One region of the Aquamicrobium segne genome, then DNA from elsewhere that is predicted to be linked to it. Evidence: riboswitches for the same ligand, from Rfam matches in the RefSeq annotation. Region 1 holds a riboswitch; the other holds the start of a gene.
The links. A riboswitch is a leader RNA that binds a small molecule or an ion and turns the genes downstream of it on or off. The one in region 1 is predicted to bind S-adenosylmethionine.
Positions count from the first base shown of each region.

Region 2: another riboswitch for S-adenosylmethionine. It lies ahead of ACFPLB_RS06695 (homoserine O-succinyltransferase); the one in region 1 lies ahead of ACFPLB_RS11755 (O-succinylhomoserine sulfhydrylase).

Region 1 covers NZ_JBHSLL010000039.1:34,222-40,058, forward strand. The annotation lists gene ACFPLB_RS11750 (catalase) at 1-811, shown strand, start outside; gene ACFPLB_RS11755 (O-succinylhomoserine sulfhydrylase) at 908-2,101, opposite strand; SAM riboswitch at 2,160-2,237, opposite strand; gene ACFPLB_RS11760 (2'-deoxycytidine 5'-triphosphate deaminase) at 2,328-3,428, shown strand; gene ACFPLB_RS11765 (ABC transporter substrate-binding protein) at 3,520-4,293, shown strand; gene ACFPLB_RS11770 (YMGG-like glycine zipper-containing protein) at 4,463-4,783, shown strand; gene ACFPLB_RS11775 (DUF6455 family protein) at 4,911-5,186, shown strand; gene xseA (exodeoxyribonuclease VII large subunit) at 5,290-5,837, opposite strand, start outside.
Region 2 covers NZ_JBHSLL010000016.1:35,337-41,173, forward strand. The annotation lists gene yddG (aromatic amino acid exporter YddG) at 1-816, shown strand, start outside; gene gloB (hydroxyacylglutathione hydrolase) at 867-1,634, opposite strand; gene ACFPLB_RS06690 (class I SAM-dependent methyltransferase) at 1,772-2,512, shown strand; gene ACFPLB_RS06695 (homoserine O-succinyltransferase) at 2,615-3,538, opposite strand; SAM riboswitch at 3,608-3,687, opposite strand; gene ACFPLB_RS06700 (pyridoxal phosphate-dependent aminotransferase) at 3,815-4,924, shown strand; gene ACFPLB_RS06705 (prephenate/arogenate dehydrogenase family protein) at 4,928-5,837, shown strand, end outside.

The DNA.
Region 1 (5,837 bases):
CCACACCGAGCAGGGCATGGAATTCTTCAGCAATGAAGAAGCTGCCGCCATGTCGGGCAATGATGCTGATTTCCATCGCCGTGACCTGTTTGACGCCATTGAGCGTGGCGAGCATCCAAGTTGGATCCTGTCGGTTCAGGTCATGCCTTATGAAGAGGCCAAGACCTACCGCATCAACCCGTTTGACCTGACCAAGACCTGGCCGCATAAGGATTATCCGCTGATCAGGGTCGGCAAGATGACGCTCAACCGCAACCCGGAAAATTTCTTTGCCCAGATCGAGCAGGCCGCCTTCTCGCCGGGCAACACCGTGCCGGGCATTGGCCTGTCACCCGACAAGATGCTGCTTGGCCGGGCTTTTGCCTATGCCGACGCCCAGCGCAACCGCATCGGCACCAATTTCCATCAATTGCCGGTCAACCAGCCCAAGGTGCCGGTTAACTCCTATATGTTTGATGGCCACATGACCTATCATCATTCGGGCAACGCCCCGGTCTATGCGCCCAATAGCGGCGGACGTTCGTGGTCGGATGAGACCGGCCCGGTCGCAGATGGCTGGGAAGCTGATGGTCCAATGGTTCGCAGCGCTTATGCGCTGCGGGCTGAAGATGATGATTTCAGCCAGCCGGGCACTCTGGTGCGCGAGGTCTTCAATGATGCCCAGCGTGCGGCACTGGTTGATACGGTTGCCGGTGGCCTTGCCGGTGGTGTGCGTGAACCGGTGCTGAGCCGTGCTTTCGATTACTGGAAGAGCGTCGATGCCGATATTGGCGCCCGCATCGAGGCAAAGGTGAAGGCGATCAAAGCCTGAACTAGAAAGAGCCGGTCGAAAGACCGGCTCTAAACTTTTGTTTTAACCGCAATTTGTGCGACGTCAGATGATTCCATCTGACGTCGCACAAATGCTCTAGCGAACGCTGGCCAGCGCCTGCTCAATATCCTCTACGAGGTCGTCAATATCCTCAAGGCCGATCGACAGTCGCAACGTGCCTGCACCAATCCCGCTTTCAGCCCGTGCTTCATCGCTCAGATTCTTGTGCGTGGTCGTGGCTGGATGGGTAATCAGGCTTTTGGCATCGCCCAGATTGTTGGAAAGCAGCACAATATCAAGCGCATTCTGGAAGGCAAAAGCTCCCGCCCTGCCGCCTTTTACGTCAAAACAGATGAGCGTTGAGCCACCTGACATCTGCCTGGCGATTATATCGGCCTGCGGATGGTCGGGACGGCCTGGATAGATGACGCGCTCGATCTGCGGCGCTTGCGCCAGAAGATCGGCAATGCGGGCGGCCGAGCGCATCTGCTGATCAACCCGCACGGCAAGTGTTTCCAGCCCCTTGAGCAGCGTCCACGCATTAAAGGGCGACATGGACGGGCCGGTATGGCGGAAGTAATCCTGCAAATGCTCTTCAACCCATGCCTTGTCGGAAAGGACGATGCCGCCCAGACAGCGGCCTTGCCCGTCTATATGCTTGGTAGCTGAATAGACGACGACATGAGCGCCCAGTTCCAGCGGGCGTTGCAGCAGTGGCGTGGCAAACACATTGTCAACCACCAGCCTTGCGCCAATCGAATTGGCAAGGGCTGCCACAGCGGCAATGTCGATGACCTCAAGGGTGGGGTTGGTCGGGCTTTCAAGGAAGAAAAGCTTGGTGTTGGGGCGTACGGCCTGTTCCCAATTGGCAATGTCCTTGCCATCGACCAGCGTGGCTTCAATGCCATAGCGCGGCGCCAGTGTCTCGACGATCCAGCGACAGGAGCCGAATAAAGCGCGTGCCGCCACAATATGATCACCCGCCCTGAGGCTGCACAGAATGGCTGCGGCCACCGCTGCCATGCCTGAAGCCATGGCGCGGCCTTCTTCAGCGCCTTCAAGCGCACACATGCGCCTTTCAAACATGTCAACCGTAGGATTGGCGTAGCGCGAATAGATGAAACCCGGATCTTCACCCTTGAAGCGGGCTTCGGCAGCCTCTGCCGTTTTATAGACATAGCCTTGCGTGAGAAAGATTGCTTCTGACATCTCGCCATATTGTGAGCGCAGCGTTGCGTCGTGAACCAGCGTCGTGCGTGGTTTCCAATTGCGTGTCTTGTCCGATGTCATGGCTTTCTTTCCCAAAACAAAAAACCGGCCGCGAAGTCGCAACCGGTACAGACAGCTTCCAAAGAGTCCGACGGTCCCTTAGCGACTTGTTTAACGTGGCTGCAAGCCGACCGGCCAAATCACCACGGGATAAGCATGGCTTTAAACCTCACGCCGGGTTGCGTCAATCATTTGTATGTTTAAGACATATTCAATTGTCATCCCCTATCGGCCGGGAGCTTGAGCCTTGCGTCAGACTGGCATTTTGCCCGATCAGGAAATTGCCGCGCTGTTTGAAACTGGCGCGCTTGTTTCACCTCGCGCACTCGATGCTGACCAGATTCAGCCTGCAAGCCTTGATCTGCGGTTGGGAGAAAAGGCGTTCAGGGTGCGCGCCTCCTTTCTGCCGGGGCCGGGCCATTCGGTTGCAGAAAAACTTGACCGGCTGCAATTGCATGAAATTGACTTAAGCGCGGGCGCCGTTCTGGAAACGGGCTGCGTCTATATCGTGCCGCTTTTGGAAACACTTGCGTTGCCAGAAAAAATTTCTGCCTCGGCCAATCCCAAAAGCTCGACCGGACGGCTTGATATTTTCACCCGTGTGATGACGGATCACGGCGCGGAGTTTGACAAGATTGCCGCTGGCTATCATGGCCCGCTCTATCTGGAAGTCAGTCCGCGGACCTTTCCAATCGTTGCCCGCACCGGTTCACGCCTGTCGCAAATCCGGTTTCGCAGTGGCAATGCCTTGCTTGGTGAAGAAGAACTGCATGCGCTGCATCAAGGCGAGATGCTGGTGGCAACCGATCCGCCCGATATTTCTGGCGGTGGCATTGCCTTGTCCATTGATCTGGAAGGGGATGCCAACGGGCTGATCGGCTACCGCGCCAAACATCACACCGGCCTCATCGACGTGGACCGCCGCGCCATTCATGAGGTGCTGGATTTCTGGGAGCCGCTTTATAATCGGGGTGCGGCTGAATTGGTGCTTGATCCTGACGAGTTTTATATTCTGGTCAGCCGCGAGGCCGTGCATGTGCCGCCCTTATATGCAGCCGAAATGACACCTTTCGACCCGCTGGTGGGTGAATTCCGGGTTCACTATGCCGGTTTTTTTGATCCCGGCTTTGGCCATTCGGCTGCTGGCGGCACCGGCAGCCGCGCCGTTCTGGAAGTGCGCAGCCATGAGGTTCCCTTCATCCTTGATCACGCACAGATTGTAGGCCGATTGGTCTATGAACATATGCTTGCACGCCCGCAAGCGCTTTATGGTGCTGATCTTGGCTCCAACTATCAGGCGCAGGGCCTCAAACTCTCCAAGCATTTTCGCAGTCCCGTTCAAGTATAAGCCTCTCCTTTTCGGCTTGTCTCCGGCTTCTGGCTGTGCTTGGCTGGAGACAAGGCCAAAGGGGCCTGAATTTTTTGGGAAGAGGTATAATATGCGAATTTCCAGATGGCTCGCAGGCGTTGCCACGGCGAGCGTGATTGCTCTTATCGCCGGTCAGGCAGCCGCACAGGATGGCAAGCTCAGGATTGGGACTGAAGGTGCTTATCCTCCCTTCAACAGTTTGACAGCCGATGGTCAGCTTGAAGGGTTTGACATCGACATTGCCAATGCGCTTTGCGAGCAGATGAAGGTCGAATGTGAATTTGTCGTGCAGGATTGGGATGGCATTATTCCAGCCCTTCAGGCCAGCAAGTTCGATGCTGTTGTTGCCTCCATGTCGATCACCGAAGAGCGCAAGGAGCAGGTTGATTTTACCAATAAATACTATGTCACGCCGCTGGCTGTCATCGCCACCAAGGACAGTGACCTGAGCGGCACCAAGCCCGAAGAGCTTGCGGGCAAGACGATCGGGGCGCAATCGGCGACCACGCAGGCAATTTATGCACAGGATCATTATGCCAAGGCTGGCGCGGATGTTAAGCTTTACCCGACACAGGAAGAGGCCGTGCAGGATATGCTCAATGGCCGTCTTGACGCGCTTGTGTCCGATAAATTCGTTCTCGTTGACTGGCTCAACAATTCGGATGAGGCGGATTGCTGCAAGCTAATTGGCGATGTTGAGGGCACTGAACTGGAAACCGGTATCGCCATTCGCAAGGGTGAGGATGAACTGCGCGAAAAGATCAACAGCGCCATTGACGCCATTGTTGCTGACGGCACCTACCAGAAAATTCAGTCAAAATATTTCAATTTTGATATTTATTGATCAATCAGCATTTTTCTTGAAAGGCCGCAGCGCAAGTTGCGGCCTTTTGGCCGCCCTGATCGCATGATGTAAGGGCTTGTATCAAAAACCCGGAACCTGTTGCAGTCAGCTTACGTTCATCTTCATGATGCGATGTGAGAATGGGCTATCAGACAAGGAGAAGGATCAGATGAGAGTTTTTAAATTTGCAGCCATTGGCGCTGTCGCCCTGACCATGGGTCTTGCCGGCTGTTCGCAAACGCCGCAACAGCAGCGCGCCACGACAGGGGCCGCCGTTGGTGGTGTGGGCGGGGCACTGGTTGGTCAGGCGATTGGCCGCGATACAAAGAGCACGCTGATTGGCGCCGGTGCCGGTGCGCTGCTTGGTGCTGTGGTTGCCACTTCCGGCGGGCCACAGCCAGGTGATCGCCAGATGTGCCGTTACCGCGCGCCCAATGGTCAGGTCTATGTCGCTGAATGTGATGAGCGCTATTATAGCGGGCGCTATTAGAGCGTTTTGCAAGGACAGGCGGTTGCGTCCGGCAGGACGCAACCGCGCTCCATGAAAAGAGCCTGCGGCATTTCATTCGTTTCCATGATGGGATGAAATACTCTAACATGCAGCGCAGGAGGCAGATATGGCTTCTGCGCAACGCTGGCCGCTGACTGAACTTGTCTGGAGGCAGTTCAGGATTTTTGACCTCGCCATGGAGCGAGCCGGGATCGATGCTGCTTCTGCGGCGCGTCTGGAGGCAGGCAAGGCAATGGCTGAGGCGCGCACGACCTGCCTGACCTGTCCAGTTAAAGAGCAGTGCCGGGCTCTGTTGGAAAAACAGGCTGATTTTGCAGATGTGAGGGCAATCTGCCCGAATGCCGATTTCTTTTTGCGGTGCATGGAAAAACCGGATTCTTAGAGCATTTTGCAGCCAGACGGAATCTTCTGGCGTCGCATAAATGCGGCTAAAACAAGAGATTAGAGCATTTCATCCGTTTTTCATGAAAACAAGAAAAGCTCTGTCAGAAAAGCGAGCCTTGTCCGCCATCATCTCTGGTCTTGGATTGCGTGTTGGGTTTTGGAACCGGGCGTGGACGAGGTGTTTCTGGCTTGCCTTGTCCGGCCATGGCTTTGGCCGTACCATCGGCAAAACGCAATTCCAGTTCCTGCCCGGACACAATATCAGCAGCGCGGCGCATAACTTGTCTTTGTGTGTCCAGCACCATTGCATAGCCGCGCTCAAGAATGGCCTGTTCGGACAGTTTTAAACTGGCAAGCAGGCGGTCGGCCTGCACAAGGCGGGCCCGCAGCCTTTCAAGGCGTATTGTCATTGTCTGCCCGCTCCGCCGGGCAAGGGCTGTCACGGTCTCTTCAAGCTGTTTTTGGCGGTGCAGCAAGGGGATCGGCGTCAGGCGGATTGCAGCAAACCGTGCCCGTTTACGCTCAACGCCCACTTCCAGTGCTCGCTGCAAGCGGCTTTCGGCCTCATCAAAACGGCGGCGTTTTAATCCCAGCAATTGGTCTGGTGAGGGCAGGGCGCGTGCTGCTGCCCGAAGTGCCTGCCGCTCGC
Region 2 (5,837 bases), on a different contig from region 1:
GATGCGTCCGGGAACGTGCCGCCCTTTCTTTTGTCATCCATCACCTTTGCCATTGGCACCGGCGTCGGGCTTGTGAGCCGCCTGTTGATGCCCCGGCCCGCACAAAAGATACATATCCCGCCGCTGGTGTGGGTAATCGGTATTGCCGGATTGTTCGGCTACCACTTTTTTTATTTCACCGCCTTGCGCAATGCCCCGGCAGTGGAAGCCAGTCTGATTGCCTATCTGTGGCCGCTGCTGATCGTCATCGGCTCGGCCCTGATGCCGGGAGAGCGCCTTGCGTGGAACCATGTTTTGGGGGCGCTGCTCGGCCTTGCCGGAACTTTTTTGATCGTAACACGCGGCAATGGCCTGTCTTTTGATGCCAGTTACGCTTTCGGCTATGCCATGGCTGGCATCTGTGCGCTGGTCTGGTCAGCCTATTCGCTGCTGTCGCGCCGTTTTCCTTCCGTGCCAACAAGCGTGGTCACATGGTTTTGTGCCGCAACCTGTGTGCTGTCGCTGGTCTGCCATCTGCTGCTTGAAGAAACGGTGCTGCCAGCCAATGCGGGCCAGTGGCTGGCCGTGATCGGGTTGGGGCTGATGCCGGTGGGGGCCGCCTTTTACGCATGGGACATCGGCGTGAAGCGCGGTGATATTCAGGTGCTGGGGGCCGCCAGCTATGCCGCGCCACTTTTGTCCACTCTGGTGCTGATTGCCACCGGCTTTGCCGAGCCGTCGCTGCGCATTCTTGCCGCCTGCCTGCTGATTACCGGTGGTGCGGTGCTGGCGGCAAAGTCGCTGTTGCTTGGCAGGAAAATCCCGGCCGGGACTTAAGGTTTGTTTTGGCGCATGATCTTATCTGAAAAGTCTGCAGCTTTTCAGGATCATGCATTATCCTTGCGATGGCGGATTTCGGTAAAGACCTCGACATCCGTTGCATTTTCCATGCCAAGATTTTTACGGATTGTCGGATCGGCAAAGCGCAGGAACGGGTTGGTTTCAAGCTCTGCACCGATGGTGGTGGGCAAGGTTGGCTTGTTCTGTGCCCGCAAGGCCTCGATCTCTTTGGCGCGGGCCTGCAAGGCAGCATTGGCAGGATCAATGGTCAGGGCAAAACGGGCATTGCTCAGCGTATATTCATGGCCGCAATAGACTTGCGTGTCAGCAGGCAGGGCTGCCAGTTTTTGCAATGATGCAAACATCACTTCCGGTTTGCATTCAAACAAGCGCCCGCAGCCCAGCGCAAACAGCGTATCGGCGGTAAAGATGATGTTTGCCTGTGGCAGGTGATAGCAGACATGACCTGCCGTGTGGCCGGGGGTGGCAATCACGTCAATAAAGCCGCTGCCGAAAGCGATGCGTGAGCCATCCTTGACCGTCTCATCAATGCCGGGGATTTTGTCCTTCTCGGCTTCCGGGCCGGTAATGTGCAGGTTGAAGCGCTGTTTCAGGGCCAGATTGGCGGCCACATGGTCGCTGTGATGATGGGTGATGAACAGATGCGAGGGGGGCCAGCCGGTGCGCTCAATAGCGGCTATGATCGGTGCTTCTTCAGGCGCATCGATCAGCGCCACGGCATTGGTTTTTCTGTCGCGTATCAATGCACCGAAATTATCCTGCTGGCACGTGAACAGCTCAACTTCAACAGTCATGATCAATCTCCTTCGTCATTTTAGACATAGGGCGGATATAAGGGACTGTCATCCTCGCTTTTGGTTGCCCAGCGCAGGTTTTGTTGAAACTGCTGTCAACAGCGGTTAGCGTTTGATCAAAGCTGAAAAGGCGTTTCATGTATTCTGATATTGTTGATCTGCGTTCTTTTTATGCCTCACCCCTTGGCCGTCTTGCTGAGCGCTCGATTACCATGGCGCTGTCATCAATCTGGGCGCAGGTGCCCAATGAGCGTCTGGTGGGGCTAGGCTATGCCTTGCCCTGGCTGGAGCGCTTTGGTGCAGATGCGGAACGTGTGTTTGCTTTCATGCCCGCCACGCAAGGTGCGGTGTTGTGGCCAGCAACGGGACCTGCCGCCACAGCACTGGTGTTTGATGAGGAACTGCCGCTGCCGGATGCGTCTATCGACCGCATGTTGCTGGTTCATTCTCTGGAACATGTGGAAAACCCGCGCGAGACGCTGAATGAAATCTGGCGGGTTTTGTCGCCAGCCGGTCGTGTCGTTATTGTCGTGCCGAACCGGCGTGGCGTGTGGGCGCGTTTTGAACACACACCCTTTGGCACCGGCCGGCCCTATTCGCGCGGGCAGCTTGGCGACTTGTTGCGGGAGGCAAATTTCACACCGGCAGCATGGGCGGACGGGTTGTTGTTTCCCCCGTCACGCCGACGGTTCATGATGCGTATGCACAGCCTGCTGGAAAGCAGTGGCCGTAAAGCCTGGCCGATTTTTTCCGGTGTTATTGTCGTAGAAGCGCAAAAGCGCCTCTATCAGGGCATTCCGGTTGCCCAGCGGGCCTCGCGCCGCGTTTTTGTGCCTGTGCTTTCTCCGCAGGGCAGACCAAGCCTTGGCATGCGCTAAAGCATTTTGTGAGCACAGATGGTGCCATCTGGCGTTGCACAAATGCGGCTAAAACAAGAGCTTGGAGCAGTGGAAGCTGCGTTCGTCAGAACGCCCGTTGCGCTAAGCCGACTGGCCGATCTTGCTGAGATCAAATATGGTGGTCTGATAGACCTGATTGAGCCAGTTGCCAAACAACAGATGTGCATGTGAGCGCCACCGGTTGAGTGGCGGGCGTGAAGGGTCATTGCCCGGATAATATTCATGCGGCACGTCAATGGCGCTGCCTGCCGCAATATCGCGGTCATATTCTTCCTTCAGCGAGGTTGAATCATACTCGATATGGTTGAACATGTAGAGCCGGTTGCCGGTTGCTTCTGACAGCAGGCAGGGGCCGGTAATGTCTGATTCCATCAGCAGATCAAGGCCGCGATCCTGTGGAATGTCGTGGCTGCGCACTTCCGTCCAGCGTGATACGGGCACGGCAAAATCATCGGAAAAACCGGCAAGATAGGGCGAGGCCGGAATGTTGTTATGATGGCGATAGACACCGAAAGCCTTTTTATCCAGCGTATATTTGGGGATGCGATGGAAATGCCAGGCCGCGGCCATGGCCCCCCAGCAAATGAAGAAGGAGGAATGGACATTGGTGGTTGTCCAGTCGAAAATCTGTTCAAGCTCGCGCCAGTAATCCACATCCTCATATGCCAGCAGCTCGATTGGCGCACCGGTGATGATGAAGCCGTCGAACTTGCGCCCGCGCACTTCTTCCCATGTCTGGTAGAAGGAGATCAGATGCTCTTCAGACGTGTTTTTGGCCTTGTGATTGCCAACGCGCACCAGCGTCAATTCAACCTGCAAGGGCGAAGCGCCAAGCAGCCGGGCAAACTGGGTTTCGGTGCGGATCTTGTTGGGCATGAGGTTGAGCAAGCCGATCTGGAGCGGGCGGATATCCTGCCGCAGAGCGGTGCGTTCATCCATGACGGACACACCCTCGCGAACGAGTATTTCACGCGCAGGAAGCTGATCGGGGATCTTGATCGGCATCATATTCTCCAACAAACTGGCCGGCCAAACAAAAAAGACCGGCGGCGAAATCGCAACCGGTCCTGACAGGACTTGTCAGCCTCGGCCTTTTTTAGCGACTTCTTTAACGTGGCTGCAAGCCGACCGGCCAAATCACCACGGAACTGGCATATATTTAGGACTGGCCCCGATCTTCGTCAATGCTTGCTGACACACTCAAGTCTCGACAATGTCGGGTGTGACAGCTATTTCAAAATATCTTGCCGGAATGTCCCGGCCTTCAGCGGATTTCAGATCATGACCATGGCACCAGAACAGTCTCGTCCCCAGCCTCGCGCCGGTATTTTGGACATTGATGCTTATGTGCCGGGCAAAAGTACGGTGCCGCCGGGTGTGAAGCTGTACAAGCTTTCTGCCAATGAAAATCCGCTTGGCGCGTCTTCAAAGGCAACCGAGGCCGCGCGCGAGGCAGCCGGACGGCTGGAATTTTATCCTGACGGGTCATCGACATGCCTGCGCGAAGCCATTGCTGAGGTGCATGGGCTGAACATGGCCAATCTCATGTGCTTCAATGGTTCGGATGAGGCGCTGGCGCTTTTGTCGCGTATCTATCTTGCGCCGGGCGATGAGGCAATCTATCCGCAATATGGCTTTTTAGCCTATCGCATCGCCATTCTGGCAGCGGGCGCCACACCGGTGATTGCTGCTGAAAAGGATGAGCGCGTCGATGTCGATGCGATCCTTGCCTGTGTGAGCCCCAGAACACGCATGGTGTTTCTGGCCAATCCGGCCAATCCGACCGGCACCTATATTCCTTTCGATGAGGTGCGGCGTCTGCATGCCGGCCTGCCGAAAAATGTCATGCTGGTGCTTGATGCCGCCTATGCTGAATATGTGCGCCGCAACGACTATGAGGCGGGTATTGAACTGGTGGCAAGCGCGCAAAATGTGGTCATGACGCGCACCTTCTCCAAGGTTTACGGGCTTGGCGGGGCGCGTATTGGCTGGATCTATGCGCCAGTCCATATTATCGACGCCTTGGAAAGAGTGCGCGATCCTTTCAACGTCACGGCTACCGCACTTGCCGCAGGTGCGGCAGCGATCCGCGATCAGGCTCATGTCGAGCATTCGCTTGTTCATAATGAGACCTGGTTGCCCTGGCTCACTGAAGAACTGACGGCATTGGGGCTTCGGGTGACGCCCAGCGTTACCAATTTTATTCTCATTCATTTTCCGGAAGAAGGCAGGCATTCGGCTTCTGCCGCCGACGATTATCTGAGCGCGCGCGGCTATATATTGCGGCGCGTTGGTGCCTATGGGCTTCCCGATGCGCTGCGGATGACAGTCGGAACCGAAGAAGCCAATCGCGGTGTTGTCGCCGCACTGACTAAATTTCTGAAAAGTTGAAAAATGCCTGAACCTCTATCTGAACCTTTATTTGAGAAGATTGCCCTTGTCGGCATCGGCCTGATCGGCTCGTCTGTGGCCCGCATCATCCGAAAAAATAATCTTGGCCGCCATATTGCCATTGCCACCCGTAGTCTTGAGACGCTGGAGCGGGCAAAACAACTTGGCCTTGGTGACAGCTATTTTGCGCAAGCTGCAGAAGCGGTTTGCGATGCCGATCTGGTCATTGTCTCGGTGCCGGTTGGCGCTTCGCAAGCGATTGCCAAAGAGATTGCACCTGCCTTGAAAAAGGGAGCGATCCTGACTGATGTCGGCTCGACCAAATCTTCGGTGATTGCCCAGATGCAGCCGCATATTCCCGAAGGGGTGCATTTCATTCCGGGCCACCCGCTGGCAGGTACCGAAAAATCCGGCCCGGATGCCGGTTTTGCCGAATTGTTTGAAAACCGCTGGTGCATCTTTACCCCGCTGCCGGGAACTGACCCACAGGCACTGGAGAAGCTGTCGCAATTCTGGCGGCTTTGCGGCGCCAATATCGAGATAATGGATGCCGATCATCATGACCGGACACTGGCGATTGTCTCGCATCTGCCGCATATTATTGCTTATAACATCGTCGGCACGGCCAGCGATCTGGAAACGGTGACACAATCGGAAGTCATCAAATATTCGGCTTCCGGTTTTCGTGATTTTACCCGTCTGGCGGCTTCCGACCCGACCATGTGGCGTGATGTATGCCTGCATAACAAGGATGCCATTCTGGAAATGCTGGCGCGGTTTTCAGAAGATCTGGCTTCCTTGCAAAAAGCGATTCGCTGGGGCGATGGCGACAAGCTGTTTGATCTGTTTACGCATACCCGCGCTATCCGCCGCTCGATCATTGAGGCTGGGCAGGAGGTCGATGCCCCCAATT